One region of the Alteromonas sp. M12 genome, then DNA from elsewhere that is predicted to be linked to it. Evidence: predicted binding sites of a transcription regulator. Region 1 holds the regulator's gene; the other holds the start of a gene.
The links. Region 1 encodes sigma-54, which starts transcription at its own class of promoters, with help from an activator protein. Its sites were predicted from a motif close to GTTGGCACGNNNNTNGNNT; they were not measured.

Region 1 (7,702 bases):
ACAAGCAACAAAGTGGCTGTACCTAAAAAGGCAAAAATACCTACGACGTCAGTAATGGTGGTTAAAATTACACTTCCTGCTAGGGCAGGATCTATTTTCAACTTTTTCATTACCAATGGTAAGGTTGCTCCGGCTAAACCAGCGGCAACCATATTGATCATCATGGCAAAGGCAATGACTCCTCCTAACATCCAATCTTGTTTCCAAATGGCAATGACCGATGCAATTAACACCGCCCAAATCGCACCATTAAAAAATCCAATGGCTAATTCTTTGCTCACCAACCATCTTGAGTTATCAGCACTTACGTGGCCTAGCGCCATACCACGAATAACCAAGGTTAGTGTTTGATTGCCTGCTACTCCGCCCATACTTGGGACAATTGTATTGAGAATAGCTAACACTGCCATTTGGCTTAGTGTTGCTTCAAAAAGATCACTTACGGCTGCGGCAAGAAGTGCCGTTACTAGATTTACGGCCAACCATACTGAACGCCGCTGCGTACTTTGCAATACCGGGGCGAAGGTATCTTCTTCATCATCCAAACCGGCCATACTCATCATAGAGTGTTCGGCGTCTTCGCGAATAATATCCACTACATCATCTATGGTGATACGACCCAATAGTTGTCGGCTAGAATCGACTACCGGTGCTGACAGCCAGTTATAGCGTTCGAATAATTTTGCCACTTCTGTTTCTGGCATATCAACGGGGATGGCTTCAGCTTCCTCATCCATAATATCTTCAATACTGGAGTCTGGCAGAGCCGTTAGAAGCTTAGTGACTGGTACAGTTCCAATTAAGGTGTCATTTCGACTCACAACATAAAATGTGTCAGTGCTTTCTGGAATTTCACCTTTGAGTCGCAAGTAACGCAGAATCACATCAATGTTTACATCGCTGCGTAGGGTTATGGTGTCGGTATTCATAATGAACCCGGCGGTATCCTCACCATAAGAAAGGGCTTTTTCTGCGCGCTGACGGTCTTGCTCATCCATCGATTTCAGCACGTCTTTTGAGACCGATTGCGGTAAACTGCTTAACGTTTCCGCTAAGTTATCAATCTCCATGTCTTCTAGGGCATCAACAACTTTGTCTGGAAGCATTTGTCCGATGATGCCATTACGTACATCTTCGGACAGTTCTTCTAATACATCGCCATAAAAATCGGAGTCCAACATTTCCCACAGTTCAGTTCTTGATTTGCTTGGGGAAGACTCTAGAAGAAGGGCGATGTCGCAAGCTGGCATGTCGTGAATTGTTTTGCGGACATGCATAAAGCGACCACTGGCCAAGGCTTGATTGATAGCCTTCAGTTGTCGTTGGGCGTGTTTAACCTCTAATGCTTCTGCCATGAATATGCAGCTCAATGAAAAAACTACTAATACTAATAGTTTAGAGGACTAAGGGCAGCAGGTCAGCAATTATTTGCACATTGCTTAACTATTCGTTTTCGTGAAATTTCTCAACTATGAGTTTTTCAATCGCGGCAAGGGCGTGTTCAGCATCGACTCCTTCGCTAATGACGTTAACTTCTTTGCCTTGGGAGCTTTCTAACATCATCAAGCCCAATACACTATTTGCGGAAGCCGATTTCTCCCCTTGAACTAGGGTAACAACGGCATCAAATTGATTGGCTACTTTGACTAATTCAGTAGCCGCTCTTGCGTGTAATCCAAGTTTGTTAACGATGACTATTTGCTTTTCAAATCGATTCATCGATTTAACTCTCGGTGCCTTATTTGAACATCTGGGTGAGACGCTGAAAATGTTTTAGCGAGTGACTCAGCCACATAAACTGAGCGATGTTGGCCTCCAGTACAACCGATTGCTACTGTCACGTAACTACGATTGTTTCTTTCTAGATGAGGAAGCCAAGTTGAAATGAGATTTTGAATTTGCCAGATAAATTTCGTCACTATTGGCTGTGAGCCTAAAAATATCTCGACCGGAGAGTCTAATCCACTGAGGTGCTTTAAGTCTGGCTCCCAATGTGGGTTAGGTAAAAATCGCGCATCGAATACATAATCGGCGTCTTTAGGAATGCCGTATTTAAAACCGAAGGATTCAAATACCAAAACTAGCCTAGAGCTTTTCTTGCCTAGAATTCGCTCTCGAACCAATTCAGCTAATTGATGCACCGAAAGTTTGTCTGTATCTAGATATAAGTCGGCGCGTTCCGCAATAGGGGCTAACAGTTGACCCTCTGCCTGAATCGCATCCGAAAGAGATTTGTTTTGACGAGATAACGGATGCAGTCGACGAGTTTCGCTGAAGCGTTTTATCAGCATGTCATCACTGGCATCTAAATAGACTATGGTCATGTCCCAAGTGGCAGGCAAATAATCAAGAATTTCGACTAATTCACCAGGTACCTTGGGAAGGTTTCTAACATCGATACTCACGGCCACTTGGTCATATTCATCCATAACCGTATGGGTTAGAGTCGGTAATAGGTTAACTGGAATATTGTCGACGCAATAGTAACCTAAGTCTTCTAAAGACCTTAGTGCAATAGATTTTCCTGAACCAGAGCGGCCACTAATAATTATCAGTTTCATGCAACGATTGCCTCGTATAACTGAGCATTATCTTCTGCACGACGAATACGTTTCAGAATTTCCTTATCACTTAATTTTGTCGCGATGGTTGCTAAGGTTTGCAGGTGTCCGGCGGCTTTATCTTCAGGTACTAAAATTGCGAAAAATATGTCCACAGGACAATTATCCACAGCGTCAAAGTTGATAGAAGGATCACTGGTGATTAGCACTGCGACCACATCCTTTAAACCCGACAGTCTACCGTGTGGCAATGCAATACCATTCCCGATTCCTGTGCTGCCCATCTTTTCGCGGCTAACCAGACTATTTAAAATCGTTGTCTGATCAATGTCATCGATTTTTTCTGCCGCTATTAGGCTGATAGTTTCAAGAATTCGTTTTTTACTTGTCCCCTGGACTGCACAACTTGTGCAGTCAGGGGAAAGGATGTCTTTAATTTCCATTAATTAATCTAATATATGTTAATGACGCTTAATTTTTTCCTTGTGCTTGATTACCTGTCGATCAAGCTTATCTATCAATCCGTCAATTGCTGCGTACATATCGTTGTGCTCTGAGGTTGCAAATACTTCGCCTCCGCTAAGATGAACTGTCGCTTCAGCTTTTTGATTAAGCTTCTCGACATTAAGAATGACATGGACATTGTTGATATGATCAAAATGCCTTTCTAGCTTTGTAAATTTATTGTCTACATAATCTCGCAAAGAATCTGTAATTTCTACATGATGGCCAGTAAGGTTAATTTGCATATTAGCGTATTCCTTCTGTTGTTGAGCCTACAGCAGGCTCTTGCGTTGGTTAGACGGTGGGATCGATAAAGACTCCCGGTATTTTGCTATTGTCCTACGGGCGACCTGAATACCTTGGTCTGCCAGTAGATCAGCAATCTTACTGTCGCTAAGAGGCTTGGTAGGAAGCTCTGCTGCGACGAGTTTTTTAATTAATGCGCGAATTGCCGTTGAGGAACACTCTCCTCCAGAATCAGTTGCTACATGGCTGGAGAAAAAGTATTTAAGTTCATAAATTCCTCTAGGCGTATGCATATATTTCTGTGTGGTAACACGGGAAATAGTTGATTCATGCATATCTACCATTTCTGCGACATCATTTAACACCATTGGTTTCATCATTTCAGGTCCATGCTCAAAAAAACCAACCTGCTGCTGAACAATGCAGTTTGCGACTTTGAGTAAAGTGTCATTACGACTCTCTAGACTTTTTATAAACCACTTGGCTTCTTGCATATGCGACCGAATAAATTGACTATCACTGGTGTTTTTAGCGTTCCGGCTCATTGCCGCATATTGCTGATTTACATTCAGCTTAGGCAAACTATCGGGATTTAGCTCAACTTGCCAACGACCATTTTTCTTCATCACTGAAACATCTGGAATGACGTATTCAGATTCACCGATTAACAATGAACTACCAGGGCGTGGATTGAGTGTTTGCAATAACCGCATAGCTTCTCGTAATTCGTCTTCTTTTAGACGAGTTTTACGCATTAAAGTTCGGTAATCTTTACTGCCTAATAAGTCAGCATATTCGCTGATTAATAACTTAGCTTCATTTAACCAAGGGGTGTCAGGTGCAAATTGATTCATTTGTACCATTAAACATTCTTGCGGATTTCTTGAGCCTGAACCAATAGGGTCGAACATTTGAATACGTTTTAAAACGCATTCCACCTCATCAAGTTCAACCTCTTCATGGTCGAGACTAGCAAGAACATCTTCGGTGCTGATAGTGAGGTAACCAGACTCATCAATAGAGTCGATAATTGCGATTGCTATGGCAGTATCAACTTCAGAAAAAGGCGTTAAGCGCATCTGCCACAATAGGTGATCTTGAATATTTTCGGTTGTTTCACCTTGGAAAATTTGGTCGTCATCGCCGCCACTACCACCGCTTATTGAGGCGGGGGCTGAGGAGGCACTGATATATTCGTCCCATGTGCTATCTATGGGTAATTCGTCTGGGATATCTGCTTTTTCTAATGCCTCGTTTGTATCCATGGAATCAGAACTTGCGGATACCGTCTCCTCTGAGAACTTGTCATTACTGTCTGCTAAAGCGGAATCCCCAGTAGGGATATCTGAACCGTCTTCTACTTCTAAAAGTGGATTCGATTCTAACGCTTCCTGTATTTCCTGTTGTAAATCCAGCGTTGATAATTGCAATAGACGTATAGCCTGTTGCAATTGAGGCGTCATTGTTAGTTGCTGGCTGAATTTTAATTGTAACGAGGGTTTCATTTAGTTTTTTTATTCTTACTTGTTTAGCCACAAAGCTTTGGTTAAAAACAACATACCTCTACTATAGCTTGAATTGCTCGCCAAGGTATACATCTCTGACTTGTTGATTATTTAAAACTTCTTCTGCGGTTCCAGAAGCTATCAATTCACCATGACTCACAATATACGCTTTTTCACACACGTCTAGCGTTTCACGCACATTATGATCAGTTATTAATACACCAATACCTCTATCGCGTAGGTGTTGAATTATTTTTTTTATATCGTTTACTGAAATCGGGTCAACACCAGCAAAGGGTTCATCCAATAGAATAAACTCAGGGGCGGCCGCTAATGCACGAGCGATCTCGACTCTTCTGCGCTCCCCGCCTGATAAACTCATGCCAAGGCTGTTACGAATATGGTTAATATTGAATTCATCCAATAATGCATCCGCTTGCTCTTCTCGCTGATCAGAACTTAATTCTTTTCGGGTTTGCAAAATTGCCATGATATTTTGGTAAACGGTTAACTTACGAAATATAGATGATTCTTGAGGAAGATAACCAATTCCTTTTCGTGCACGGATGTGCATGGGTTGTAAGGTTAACTCGGTCTGATCAATATAAATCTCGCCTTTATCGAGTGGCACTAACCCAACAATCATATAGAAGGTGGTCGTTTTACCTGCACCATTGGGACCTAACAGGCCAACAATCTGTCCAGTAGAAACTTCAATGCTTACATCTCGCACCACTTGCCGAGATTTATAAGACTTCGCTAAATTGGTCGCTTTTAACGTTGCCATTAAGGTTTTTCATCCTGCAACTTGTCTTGCTCTTCTTCAGTTTTTTTAGTGTCGTCAGTTTGCCGATTGCGAATGCTTTCGGGTTGGAAAATGGCAGTGACCCCGCCTTCTGCGTTGCCGTCACTTTCTGCTATCAATTGCTCTAATTCCATATTAAATTGAATCGATTCACCTTTAACAAGGCTACTATCCTGATTTAATTCGGCTGCACCATTGAGTGTCAGAGTACGATTCGATACTTCATATTTAATTTCATTGGCCGCGGCACTAATATTACTGCCATCATCGAGGGTTTGGCTGTATTTTGCTGGTTTACCTCGGGCAATAAAAACTTCTTTACCTTCCCCTAAACCCGCAATAACCTCGACTTCGTCAGCCAAAATTTCAAGGCTACCTTGGGTGATTTTGACGTCTTTTCTAAATATCGACGTTTTGGTTTTGCCATCAAAAAAATTCGACTTTGAGTCAACTTTGATTGGCAAGCTAAAATCGTTCTCACCGGCAATAATAGCGGCGCTGAACATTAAGCTAATAAATAAAGCGCTAACGCGGCGCATATTGAGTTTGCACATGATTTTTAAGTTCATATTCCTGTGTAGTTAAATTTGCTACAAAACCGTTACTTTTAACAGTGAAATCTTTCCCGTTTATCTCAACCGGTTCGTCAGACATCATTGTTTTATCGACTAAATTAATTTCTAAAAACTGGGTTCTGATTGTTTGCACAAATCCCGATTCATCGAGGCTTCTAATCTCTACATCAGTTTCTAATTGAATTCGATTATCCTCATACAGCGTGCCTTCCTCAGCTTCTACATGCCAAGGCGTTTGCTCATCGGAAACATAGATGGTGTATTTAGGTTGGCTGAATAAAGTGAAGCCTAGGATTTGATAATGTTCCATTTTAAGCGCGAATACCTGATGATTCACTTCGCCGTTTTCATTGTAAAGAGTGCTGCGCATATTCCTCGCCTGATAATTAGGCTGCCAGGAATCTTCATTACTAGAATCTGTCTGTTCTGGATCTGAACCCATCCACCCTGGCACATATACCATCAAGACTAGCACAAACAAGATGCCAATGCTTAGGGTGATACGATTCATACACTACTACCGTAAATACGATTTAATTTGTTGTTGGCAAACAAAATTAGATCACAGATTTCTCTCACTGCGCCAGCACCACCAGTTGTTTTAGTGACATATTCTGCCACTGATTTCACATATGGGTGGCCATTAGGAACACTGATAGACACACTGCTTTGTTCAAACATACCTACATCAGGCATATCATCACCCATTGAAGCGATATTCTCTTTTTTTAGGTTTAATCCCGTTTTGAGTTTATGTACTGCGGTCTTTTTGTCTTCGACACCTTGAATGATCAGAGACACGCCTAGGGCTGACATTCTATTTTCCACAATGGCGGACTGGCGACCAGTGACTATTGCCACATCAATGCCAATTTCCAACATTGACTTTACGCCATAGCCATCAAGTGTATGAAACGCTTTAAGTTCTTCACCATTGTTTCCCATAAAAATGCTGCCATCAGAGAAGATGCCATCTACGTCACACACCAGTAATTTAATTTTACTAAGCTTATTAATGAAATGGTTATTAACTGGACCATAAAGGGTTTCAATAATTGACACTAAACAACTCCGGCTTTTAGTAACATATGCATATTTAATGCGCCAACTGGCTTATTTTCATGATCTACTGCAAACATTGAATTGATACTGTATTTCTCCATCAAATTAAGTCCTTCAACTGCTAACATTTCCGGTCGACCCGTTTTGCTGTTAGCTGTCATTACCTCAGAAACTGGGGTTGAGTGTATATCAATCCTATCATCAAGGATGCGGCGCAAGTCACCATCTGTAAAAATCCCAACCAACTTGCCAGTCTCGTCTATTATTCCTGTCATTCCTAGCCCTTTTCGAGAAATTTCGAACAAAGCATTGCGCACGGTTTGATCTAATTTCACTAAGGGTAACTCATCACCTGTATGCATGATATCTGCAATTGTTAATAACAGCCTACGACCTAAGCTTCCACCTGGATGAGATAGCGCAAAATCGGCGGAGGTAAACCCA
Region 2 (7,702 bases), 2.4 Mb from region 1:
AGGTAATCAGCAAAGGCGGGCTCGGAACTAATTTGCAATGCTAATTTGTCGATATCCACTGAACCGCTATTAAGGTGCTTTTGAACTTCCAGCAATAATGTAGGCGGTTTGTCTAATGGGAAGTTATCTTCTATTGGGTAGATACAATCGCTTTTTTCAATTTGCCAATTGATATCCCACCATCGCTGAATTTGACTAAAGCCAGTCACTGTTTGTGTCGCTGATACCCGTTGAATATTGTCGTTAAATACGCGCTTCAATTGGGCTTTCTCATCTCCTTTTGAATTAATCACAATTACCAGTACTTTATCTTCAGATACACTCAACACAACCGCAGGCTGCTGTTGATCAAGCTTTACTAGCGTGCCGGGACAAATCAGCGTTGGATATTGGAGCAATCCATTTAAGCTATTCAAGTAACTCTCTGGACAGGTTTGAGTCAGTTTTCGGATTGCACTGGAGAAATGCACCGGCTTTTTTACCTCACTGGGAGTAACTTGCGTTGCAAGTTGATGGGCCAACAAAATAACCTGTTGGTTTTTAGTCAGATCTTTTGGCCAACTCCGGTTATTTTCAAATTTAGAAAAAAGGTATTTGTAGACTTGATACCCATCCATCCAAGTTTGTAGATTAGCTCTGTTAAGAATTTGCAATAGTCGAACGCTTTTCCGGTGGTGGGAAGGCCGTTGGTTTTGTTGATAAAACCCTTGTAGATCTTCCTGACGTTCACAATAAAGAGTGAGTATGCAACTCAATAATTGTTGGCAGCATAAGTCGTTGATGCGTGCTCGGTTACAAATGAGTGCACAATAGACTAGGGTGTTAAACGTTAGATTATTTAAAAAACCACTTCTAGATTTGTACAGAAGCGGTTGGGCGACAAAAACATCAGGCGAGAGTTTAAATGCAGATAAAAAGTATTCAGAAACTTTGACAATGCGTTTAATTTGCTCAGGTCCAACGGGGTTTTGTCGCACTTCTTCAAGTACCGTGGAAACCTGCCCGAATGCTTTTAACAAGCTCTGCGTTGGCATTAATTAACAAACACTAATAAATGCATAAAAGCCACTAGAGTTTTAAGTAACTTTGATACGTGCCTTCGCCCCAGGCAATTAACTTTTCATCTTCAAACAAAAGTGGGGTACATTCGTCTTGGGTGGTTATGCCATCCGATTGGTTCCAAGTCGTGCGGTAAAACATGACCTGTAATTGGGTATCTCCCACCAGTTTGGCTTCACTAATGTCTGGTGGCCCTAATAATTCGACGATCCCTGATCTAAGGTCGCCTATTTTAATTTTGGTCAACTGGACCTTATTGTACTCCTGACGATCTTCCCATCCCATACTGGATGTATCATCTGGATTAAACAATATCAGCATTACAACTAGCGATACGTAGATAAATACGCCAATTCCGATACGTTGTATTACTTTACTATTCATAAACTTTTCTCAAACTCAATTATCCTCATTTTAATCAAAATGCGGCGATGAATAAAGGCCACTAAACGTGAAAAACGGATGGCTTAACTTAGGTTATTACTTGGTAACACGGGCTATATTCACTGCCGGGTAACTTCATTCGTTGCTGTTTTACAAATGATTGCAATAGGGTGTCTAGCATACTCATTAATTTAGGATCGCCGTTAATTTTAAACGGTCCATGTTGTCTTATTTGTTTAATCCCTTCTGATTTCACATTTCCCGCCACAATTCCTGAAAATGCTTTGCGCAGTGCGGCAGCAAGTTCGGCTTTGGGTTGAGAAAAATGCAAATTCAGTTCTTGCATGCTTTGATGAGTCGGCTCGAAGGGTTTTTGAAATTCCGGTTCAATTTTTAATAGCCAATTAAACAAATATGAATCACCAGTATTGCGTCTGTGTGCACGTACTTCTAATTGTTTGCTTTTTATTTTTTGCGCGACCTTCACGGCATCATCAACAATAATTTCATATAGAGCTTGTGCTTCTGGTCCCAAGGTGGCACCCACAAACTTGTCGATTGATTCAAAGTAGTCTTTACAATGGGCAGGTCCAGTTAGAATGATTGGGACAATTTGCTCTCGATTATCTTCATTTAGAAGCACACCGAGCAGATATAACAATTCTTCTGCTGTCCCTACGCCGCCAGGGAAAATCACAATAGCGTGGGCAACACGCACAAATGCTTCCAGACGTTTTTCAATATCAGGCATGATAACCAGTTCGTTGACGATAGCATTGGGCGGCTCTGCGGCAATAATGGATGGCTCTGTCATACCTAAGTAACGGCCGGTTTTGTAGCGTTGTTTGGCGTGTCCAATTGCGGCGCCTTTCATCGGGCCTTTCATCGCCCCTGGACCACAGCCGGTGCAAATATTCATTTCTCGTAGGCCAAGCTGGTATCCCACTTCTTTGGTGTATTTGTACTCGACTTCGCCAATTGAATGACCGCCCCAGCACACAACCATATTAGGATCGCTGCCCACTTTAATGACTTCTGCGTGGCGTAACATGTCAAACACTAAATCGGTTAAATCTCGCGATTGGGATTCATGAACTTCATCAAGCTTATATTTCACTCCCATGTGCAGAATATCTCTGAGCACGGCAAATAAATGTTCATGAACACCTTTAATTAATTGTCCGTCCACGAATGCCACTGCTGGTGGATTGACTAATTCAATTTTAACTCCGCGTTCGCGCCTGATTAGGTTGACTTCAAAGTTCTCGTAGGGTGAAAAAAGTTGCTCGGAATTGTCTTCTTCTACACCTGAATTCAATACAGCTAAACAACAGTTTCTAAAAAGTCTATACAGATCACTGTTTACCGATTGTTTGAGTCTATCTACTTCGTACTGTGACAGTTGGCTTAGGGGCCCAACTGGGTTTAATTGTATTGAAAGCATAGATTGTCCTATTTTAATTTCTTACTGACGCGCTTGTCTTGAAATGCTGTAAGCCGATTCGAAGTCACTTCTAAAAGGATTAATGTCGAGCCCACCACGACGGGTGTATCGCGCATAAACTGTCAATTTAGATGGTTCGCAAAAGTGTTTAATATCGCGAAAAATTCGTTCTACACATTGTTCATGAAACTCATTATGCATGCGAAATGAGATGAGGTAACGCAGAAGTGATTCTTGGTCTATTTGTGCACCAGTGTAACGTATCATGATACTTCCCCAATCGGGTTGATTGGTGATCAAACAATTGGATTTTAGTAAGTTACTGTACAAGGTTTCACTAACTTGCTTAGCGGTTACCTTCAATGCCGAGGCATCTAATTGATAATCGGTAAACTCTAAATCTTGGTCATCAATATTTTGGCCAGCCATTTCTTGGATTTTCTGGGCTGCGAAATCCTTGGGTAAAATCACTTTTATCTGAACCGGTTTTCCAGCGCAGTTTGACAAATCAGACTGCAAAGTTTGAGTTAACTGTTCAACTGACTCAACTTTAGATTGGTTGAAACTGTTTAGATATAATTTGAAGCTTTTTGATTCAATTAGATTTGGCGAGTCACAAGGAACGATACATTGCATGATTGCGACTTGGGGTTTACCTCGCAGATTAAGCCATGAAAGCTCATAACCGTTCCAGATATCTTCGCCGCTAAATGGCAGTTTATCGGTTAAACCAATTGCTTGCCGGCTTAGACTGCGCGGAACTGCCTGAAGTAAATCGGGGGAATAGGTTTGCACATATTCTACTGTCTTACCTAATGTAAGGTTTTCTAGTGCCGGAGACGAATTACGTATCTCATCGGTTTTATTTGTCATTTAGCCTTCTCGTTATACAATACTTCTGCAGTATACCTTAAGTGTTGATTTATCTTAGGTATCTGTACTTTTGACCGGTTTTGTTTGCGTATTATCGCAGATAATTGGTATTCACCTTGATTGTTTCAAGTCATCTTAAATTTAAATATAAGGAAGTGTAGTCTGTGAGCATTGATTCGGCACTACAAAATTTTGTTTCTGAATATGTCGATTGTCATCAACGCAATCAGCACCCGTTAGTTATTCAGTATGATGAAAATTGGCCATCAAAATGCTATCAACAAACCGGTGAGCAAGATGAATGGGTTCCTTGGATACCCGTCAAACAAACAAGTCAAAAGCACTTCGAGCACTTTGAGCAAGCCCTTGAAATTAAGATGGATGAACAACTTAAGGAGTACTATACCTGCTTTTGGAGTGATAATCTAAATGCTAAAACGGCACGGGGAAACTTGCAATTGTTGATGCCGTGGAACGACGAAGATTTTGAGCGTTTACAGCAAAATTTAGTTGCCCATGTATTGATGAAAAGACGTTTAGGTCAACAAGATACATTGTTCTTTGCTGTTACTGACGAAGATGATTTTATTGTCAGTGTACACAATGAGTCTGGGAGAGTAATGTTAGAGCAGATAGGGTTAGAGCCCCAAGAAACCTTAGCGGACTCATTAATCGAATTCATCCAGCAGTTATCACCACGCCTGTAGCATGGCCTTCAGGCCATGGGATAAATCAAATCTCCCGCGGGGTTAAAACACCCGCCTACAGGCCATGGAATAAATTAATCCATCGCCGTTGTAGCATGGCCTTCAGGCCATGGTTTTTTACGGTTGCACCGCGGGGCTAAAGCCGCCGCCTACAGGCCATGGAATCTATCTAATCTCCCGCGGGGTTAAAACACCCGCCTACAGGCTATGGAATAAATTAATCCACCGCCGTTGTAGCATGGTCTTCAGGCCATGGAATCTATCTAATCTCCCGCGGGGTTAAAACACCCGCCTACAGGCTATGGAATCTATCTAATCTCCCGCGGGGTTAAAACACCCGCCTACAGGCCACGGAATCTATCTAATCTCCCGCGGGGTTAAAACACCCGCCTACAGGCTATGGAATAAATTAATCCACCGCCGTTGTAGCATGGTCTTCAGGCCATGGAATCTATCTAATCTCCCACGGGGTTAAAACACCCGCCTACAGGCCACGGAATCTATCTAATTTCCCGCGGGGCTAAAGCCGCCGCCTACAGGCTATGGAATCTATCTAATCTCCCGCGGGGTTAAAACACCCGCCTACAGGCCACGGAATCTATCTAATTTCCCGCGGGGTTAAAACTCCCGCCTACAGGCCATGGAATCTATCTAATTTCCCGCGGGGTTAAAACACCCGCCTACAGGCCATGGAGTAGGGCTGTGCAATTATTTTTGCAGGGACTGGGTTAAATTCAATACTTGTTGTTCCAATGACTCGATGCGCTTTTCCAATGTAACAATATGCTGCATTAAATCATTTGGTTTTTGAGGCGATGCTTCCTCAACTGGTGTAGAAGGGAATTGATCTGGATCGTCTTGCCAGCGTTTTAGTACATCAATGATATCCCGCAATGGTAACGGACGATTTGAGGCCTTTTTAATTAATGCCACACTGGGAACTTTCCCGTTGGATTTTAAGTTCTTACATAGTGACGCAATATACTGAAACTGATTAGACATGATGAAAAACACTAATATTTAGCGAATGTGCCTATCTTAGCGGTATTGGTAATCACATGCATTAATTTTTTTATATATAAAACAATAAGTTAAATTTTGGCCTCGATTTTGTATTGTGGAATGCTAATTAACAAACATAAATACAACACCAAGGAAACTAAAATGAAAAAAACGCTTGTTGCTGCAGCATTAGTATTACCACTGACATTATCTGGATGTGTTATATCGGTTGGTGGGGAAGGGGATTACTCATACCAATCGGATTGGGAACAAAAAGAACGTAAAAATAGAAAGGCGATTGCAAGACTGGAATCCAATACAGCCATCGAAGATATTAGAAGTCGCATGGGCACGCCAGATTTCAGTGAACTATATCAACAAAATAATGATGAAATAAATGTTTTGTTTTATCGCACCCAGCGTCGCGAAGGTGATGGTGTCACAACTAAAGATGAATGCACGCCTTTGGTGTTCAAAAATGGTAATTTAATTGGTTGGGGCGACTCTGCTTACAACAATATCTAAGCTTCACTTTTTCTGCTACGCCTAGTTTGGAAGCAGCAGGCCAAGCCATATTCTTGGCCTGCTATTAATATTATCGTAGTCGATTGTCTAGCTGATCGATCAACTCAGTCCATTCCGCATCTTCAAAAAAAGATTGTCTAATAAAAGTCGATTGAGCCTGTGTCCAAAAACTAGCTTCTTCTAGTTTTGTCGATTTATCCAATCCTTTGTGCTGAGCTATAAAGTTTTCAATTGACTCCTCGTCATTGGCTAAACCTAATTGCAGAAACAAATCCTTTAACTCTAAATTTTCAGTTAGCATTTAATGTCTCCTTGATGGAATTCTAAACTCGAGTTGTGTTGGCATTTCATGTAGATTGGTACTTGTTGTGAAAGTTTGGATTACTTGTTCTCACTGAGTCAATCTAGTTCATTGTCATTCGCACCCTTTCACTGCCTCTACTTAAGTCTTGGGGGGAAAAGACTATAAATCAACCTCATCTAGCCAAAATAGTAAAATTAGTTTGCCGTTATTTTTAATGAGTTGTTAACAATTGGTTAATAATTATGTAGAGTGAAACTTCCTAATTGAAGAGAGTCGAACTATGTCAAATACTGCACAAGACATAAATCCGCTAGATAAAATCAAAGCTGTTTATCTGGCCGCTGAAGATTTAAAAATTGCCGCATCAATTTTATATCAAGCTTATCATGATGATCCGCTGTTTTTAGATATATTCGATTCTGAGAAGGAAGGGTATGAATCCCGTTTAAGGGGCGCAATTAGAGAAGAGTTAAATGCCTTTTGGACCGCTAAACAGCCAATGATTGGTCTTTTTGAAGATGAACGTTTATTGGCAGTAGCATGTATGATTAAACCTGATAGTGCGTTCAACCCCGACCGATTTTGGCATTGGCGCTTAAAGATGTTGCTTACCGCTGGTTATATAGGCACCAAGCAAATGATCGAAAAGGAACAGCGGGTAAGAGAGCGTATTCCCCATGAAAAATACCATATGTTGTCGTTTATTGGAGTGCATCCAGATCATCAGCACAGAGGTCTTGGACACGTTTTAATGAGTGCGATTGATAGTATTGTGCTAGAAGAAGAAAAAAGTGAAGGTGTTGGGGTTTATGTCACTCTACCTAAATGTTTGTCATTCTTCTCCGACGGAAAATATGAACATATTGATGAACTAAAAGTCTCACGCATAACTGGGCAAATAATGTTTAGACCTCGGTCAGAGTAAAAAACCGCGGAATTTATTCTAAAGGGTAAAGTAACCATCTTGCATTGTTTAGTCTTACTTTACCCTACTAATACCGTTTCTTATTGTCATTTTCAGCAATCTAAAATCCGCAAAATCAGTAAAATTTTAAATTCATTTTCATTAAATCCATTAGGTTCAAATTCTAGAGTAAGAAAATAACCTTTTTATTTGTAAGATATTTCGTACATGGCTGTAGGTCTTAAGCGGAATAAACACTTAGGGTAAAGCTTACCTTTTATTTAACTTTATGAATTTAAAGGCTTATTTTTCAAAATGTAGACTTTAGTATAATGGCTTACAAAATAAAGCTAGATTGGGTACTAGTAGAAACTTTTAATTGCTTTATCTTATACCTCGTCACAGGGAAATACGACGGGTCAGGAAGACTTAAGGAAAGCCAGAAGGACACTTTCATTGGATGAAAGAAAATGGTCAGGATGAGCATTTAGTAAAGGACT

Region 2: the regulator sigma-54 is predicted to act here: its motif matches at 5,565-5,583, upstream of VUI23_RS14695 (DUF3192 domain-containing protein).

Annotation. Positions count from the first base shown of each region.
Region 1 covers NZ_CP144164.1:775,301-783,002, forward strand. The annotation lists gene mgtE (magnesium transporter) at 1-1,355, opposite strand, end outside; gene VUI23_RS03255 (HPr family phosphocarrier protein) at 1,444-1,719, opposite strand; gene rapZ (RNase adapter RapZ) at 1,716-2,561, opposite strand; gene ptsN (PTS IIA-like nitrogen regulatory protein PtsN) at 2,558-3,004, opposite strand; gene hpf (ribosome hibernation promoting factor) at 3,023-3,310, opposite strand; gene VUI23_RS03275 (RNA polymerase factor sigma-54) at 3,338-4,816, opposite strand; gene lptB (LPS export ABC transporter ATP-binding protein) at 4,878-5,603, opposite strand; gene lptA (lipopolysaccharide transport periplasmic protein LptA) at 5,603-6,160, opposite strand; gene lptC (LPS export ABC transporter periplasmic protein LptC) at 6,147-6,707, opposite strand; gene kdsC (3-deoxy-manno-octulosonate-8-phosphatase KdsC) at 6,704-7,258, opposite strand; gene VUI23_RS03300 (KpsF/GutQ family sugar-phosphate isomerase) at 7,258-7,702, opposite strand, start outside.
Region 2 covers NZ_CP144164.1:3,405,140-3,412,841, reverse strand. The annotation lists gene VUI23_RS14725 (hypothetical protein) at 1-1,034, opposite strand, end outside; gene VUI23_RS14720 (DUF3192 domain-containing protein) at 1,069-1,443, opposite strand; gene ppnN (nucleotide 5'-monophosphate nucleosidase PpnN) at 1,532-2,887, opposite strand; gene queF (NADPH-dependent 7-cyano-7-deazaguanine reductase QueF) at 2,909-3,760, opposite strand; gene syd (SecY-interacting protein) at 3,925-4,467, shown strand; gene VUI23_RS14700 (hypothetical protein) at 5,176-5,469, opposite strand; gene VUI23_RS14695 (DUF3192 domain-containing protein) at 5,632-5,994, shown strand; gene VUI23_RS14690 (DUF2789 family protein) at 6,065-6,295, opposite strand; gene VUI23_RS14685 (GNAT family N-acetyltransferase) at 6,579-7,223, shown strand.